DNA from 2 places in the Sphingobacterium sp. UBA1498 genome. Region 1 is predicted to be linked to the other one. Evidence: riboswitches for the same ligand, from Rfam matches in the RefSeq annotation. Region 1 holds a riboswitch; the other holds the start of a gene.
The links. Region 1 has a riboswitch for thiamine pyrophosphate ahead of thiS (sulfur carrier protein ThiS). Riboswitches for the same ligand answer to the same signal wherever they lie in the genome.

Region 1 (2,210 bases):
GGTTGATGATTATACCATCCATTTCCCAAAACGACGCCAATCGCGTTCGCACCTTGTTGAAGTTGTCCGGTAACATCCTCTACCACATACAGTGTTCGACGATCAAATCGCGTATACATGGGATCAAGACGGTGGTCTCCAATGCGCACGCCATTAATAGAAAGTTCATATAATCCGGCAGCAGCAACATAAGCACGAGCCGATTTTATTCGCTTCTTGGCAGTGAATTCAGTCCTAAAATACGGAGCGTTGCGCGCATTGATATCTTTATTGTCACTGATCCATTTTCCTGTCCAAAGATCCTTCCCCATCATTCCAGTCTCGAAAGATGCTATTGCTGAAACGCTGGAAATGCCGTCTCGGTCCCATACTTTAACTCGCCAAAAGTATTTTGTCCGCGGTTTTAACTCGGTACCATTATATTGCACCAACATCGCCGAACTTAGCTGCTTTCCACTGTCCCAATGCGCTTTTGCCCCGTGTAACAATGCAAGAGAATCTTGCCCTAAAAGAATCTGATAAGCTTGTTGTAAAGCGTCCCTTCGCTGGTCTTCAAGGCGCCAGCTTAGTCTCGGACGGGATGGGTCAATGCCTAGCGGATTGACCAGATGTTCGCATGTCAACTGTACAGCAGTGCAGTTATTCTTAGATTGTGCATATGCAGTACATGCCATACACAATAGTATTGTCAATAAAATCCTACGCATTAAAGGGTATAATTGTCGGTAACTGTTAAATTGTTTTAGCTGATTAAAAAACGAATATATTAAATATTTCCCAAATCGCGACCTGCACTTTCCTGATCTATCTGTGAGGCATTTAAATTAAAATTCTTGCAACTTTCACAAAAATAATACTATCTTCGTTTTAACTTTAGGGGTGTCTGCTTGTGCAGGCTGAGATTTTACCCTTAGAACCTGATCCGGATCATACTGGCGTAGGGAAAAGTGAGCTGTCTAACAGGTGCATTGCTGTACCTTCGTGTAGCCATTCCTAAAGTTTAACCAAAAAAATTAAGGAATGGAACTTACAATAAACCATCAAATTCGATTTTTCGACCCCGCCCCTCTTTCACTTGAGGAACTATTGGTCTTGGAATTATCTGGCAAAACCCAAGGTGTTGCCGCTGCCATCAACAACCATGTTATACCCAAGGAAGATTGGGCTACAACAACACTCAATCCTCACGATCAAATCATCTTAATAACCGCATCGCAAGGCGGATAATGATTTCAAAAAAATCACCCTAATCATTCACTTCAATTCAGAAAAATGACAGCTGAAACAATTACGCAATCCCCTTTTCCCAATTCAAAGAAAATTTTTGTACCTGGAACGCTATTTCCTATTCAAGTTGCTATGCGACAAATTTCTTTAAGTCCAACCAAATTGAGCAATGCGCAAGTAGAAATTAATCCCCCTATCACAATCTACGATACCTCTGGTCCATATACCGATGAGGATTTTCAGATCGATATCCGAAAAGGTCTCCCGCGGCTTCGCGAACAATGGATATTGAATCGCCAGGACGTGACCCAGCTAGCCAACATCACATCCCAATACGGACAAAAAAGGCTCTGTGACCCAACGCTTGATGCGCTCCGATTTGCCTATAGTCATAAACCGAAGGTGGCCACTTCTGGCGGAAATGTCACCCAATTACATTATGCAAAGAAAGGCATCATTACCCCCGAAATGGAGTACGTAGCTATCCGGGAAAATCAACGTATCGAGCAGCTAGTAGCCACCACACCTGGAATGGATCATCAGCATACAGGTGAAAACTTTGGTGCCAGAACACCTAAAAAAAAGATTACTCCCGAGTTTGTCCGCGAAGAAATCGCTGCCGGAAGAGCGATCATTCCCAATAATATCAATCACCCTGAAAGTGAACCGATGATCATTGGCCGTAATTTCCTGGTTAAGATCAATGCCAACATTGGCAATAGTGCTGTTAGCTCGAGTATCGAAGAGGAAGTTGAGAAAGCGGTTTGGGCCTGCCGTTGGGGGGCCGACACCATCATGGATCTCTCCACAGGTAAAAATATTCATGAAACCCGCGAGTGGATCATCCGCAATTCACCCGTTCCAATCGGCACCGTACCAATCTATCAAGCATTAGAAAAAGTAAAAGGGGTAGCCGAAGACCTTACTTGGGAGATATTTAAAGACACCTTGATCGAACAGGCAGAACAAGGTGTTTCATACTT
Region 2 (2,210 bases), on a different contig from region 1:
ATGGCGACTGGTTTGAGATCGTTTTGACCCACATGCACTCCCCAGGCCCCGATCTGTTGGGCAATTGCTGCGGCATCATTAATTACCAAAGGAATACCATAGTGATCGGTAATCTTTTTCAAGCGCATGGCCTTTGCTAAAAAGGTAGCGGGATTATCCGTTTTCTCTCGCAATTGAATCAGATCAACACCACCAATAATAGCCTCTTCGGCGACCTGAAGCCAATTTTTGGGATAACAATCCCGCTCGGAGATGACTAAATATAAAGGATATGGGAAAAGCGGATTAATGTGCATAGTGTTTGATCTTGAGACTTGATTGCAGACGTTCTGCATTAAGCCGATAGAGTTCATCATAAAGATTCAATTGCAGTGTGCCCGGGCCGCTGGCTGATTTGGCTGCGAGCTCTCCGGCCAGGCTTAAGAGGGAGACCCCTGCGACAGCAGCTTCAAAGTGGCCATCCGTAACAGCCAGGAATGCACCAATGAGTGCAGTAGCACTACAGCCAAGTCCTGTCACTTGCGTCATTAAGGGGTGGCCGTTATACACTTCAACCGTGTGTTTTTCCGAAAGAATATAGTCTACATTTCCAGAAATACAGATGATGGAGCCAGTATGTTGTTGCAATAGCTTTCCAAACCTGAGCGCATCTTTACTATCCGCGGTGCTGTCAACTCCCTTTGTATTCGGTTGGTTGGAATTGTACAGCGTTATGATTTCCGATGCATTGCCACGGATTACTGTTGGTTTTAGCGCTAGTAGGTTGGAAAGTAGGTCATTGCGAAATGCTGATATCCCGGCACCAACAGGGTCCAATACCCACGGTCGTCCGATGGTATTGGCGTGTTCCGTAGCGACCAGCATCGCTTCGGCTGTATGTTCACTTAAAGTACCGATATTAATGACGAGCGCTTGTGCAATGTCCACAACTTCGCGTACTTCCAATGGGCTGTGTACCATTACAGGGGATGCTCCTAAGGCCAAAAGTGCGTTGGCCGTAGTATTCATCACAACGAGGTTTGTGATGTTATGCACGAGCGGTTTTTCAATCCTCACCTGCTCCAATAAATTGATAATAGAATCTTCCATTCTTTTTGCATGTTAAGCTATATTCGTGTGGCTTTGAGGGAAGGAAGAGCGATGGGCTGTGCAGTATAAAGATATGCTGTACAGTGGATTGTTGCTTTTCCCTACGCCGGTATAAACCGAATCAGGTTCAAAGGGACTATCTCAATTCTATACAGAATACCCCCAAAGCCATCCCAAACTTAAACAAAAAAGTGGACTTTTCATATTAAAAGAGCGTGCATCATCATCATGAAAATGAATTACGCCTTTCGGTCGGAACTAATTTCAGTATATTCATCCGGGGTATAAGTAACCCGCGCAAAATTTTTGGTTAAAAGTTCTGTTTCTAAAATCTTTCCACCTTGAAATTTTAAAAACTTCTCGCGCCAGATCTCGTTCTTCCGAAAGAACTGATTGTCTATTTTAAGAAATTGGTGCTCTTTTTCAAATACATGGTACGCAAAATCCAGCTCTTGATCGATTCTCAATTCACCTTCTAAACATTTGTCGGTAAACCACAGATTTATTTGAAAGGTGTAAGGGGTATTGTTAGTGAACTGATAGTCCCGATAATTATAGAATACGGTAGCGCCACTACCGAAAGGTAGTACACGGCCATCGTCGGGAAAAGGATCAAAAGAGTGGTGGTAGCGTTCAGTGACCGTAAGCGGGCTGTGAATGACAAGCCAATGGATGAGATTTGATATTTGACAGATTCCACCACCAATGCCCGCTCGCGCTTCGCCGAAAGAAAGTTCCATTCCCGACAGATACCCTTTTTTTGCGGTAGGTAGTCCTACCAATTTACAAAATGAAAAAGTTTCTTGTGGCCTGATCAGAATGCTCGTGATCTGTGATGCTGCAATTTTCAGATTGGTAACTTTATTGATCTGCAATTGCATGTTGTTTTCGCCCAGTTTCTTTAACAATACAGACTGGTGTTTTTTAACGCGGAAGGGAAGTTTATCAGCTGATTTAACAGCAGCGTATTTTTTATCATCCAACAGCCAAACGGCTTTTCGGTGCATTCTTCGTGCCCATACCGCAAGAAAATATAGTATTGGATGACGTTGACTTATTAGTATTCTTTTTCTCAATTCGACCTTTTTTTTGCTTTCAAAATTAATCAAGAAATGTATGTG

Region 2: another riboswitch for thiamine pyrophosphate. It lies ahead of thiM (hydroxyethylthiazole kinase); the one in region 1 lies ahead of thiS (sulfur carrier protein ThiS).

What each region holds. Positions count from the first base shown of each region.
Region 1 covers NZ_DCRG01000001.1:99,204-101,413, forward strand. The annotation lists gene B3139_RS00415 (alpha-L-rhamnosidase) at 1-674, opposite strand, end outside; TPP riboswitch at 866-961, shown strand; gene thiS (sulfur carrier protein ThiS) at 1,021-1,227, shown strand; gene thiC (phosphomethylpyrimidine synthase ThiC) at 1,273-2,210, shown strand, end outside.
Region 2 covers NZ_DCRG01000032.1:444,260-446,469, forward strand. The annotation lists gene thiE (thiamine phosphate synthase) at 1-296, opposite strand, end outside; gene thiM (hydroxyethylthiazole kinase) at 286-1,089, opposite strand; TPP riboswitch at 1,171-1,263, opposite strand; gene B3139_RS18700 (VanW family protein) at 1,329-2,165, opposite strand.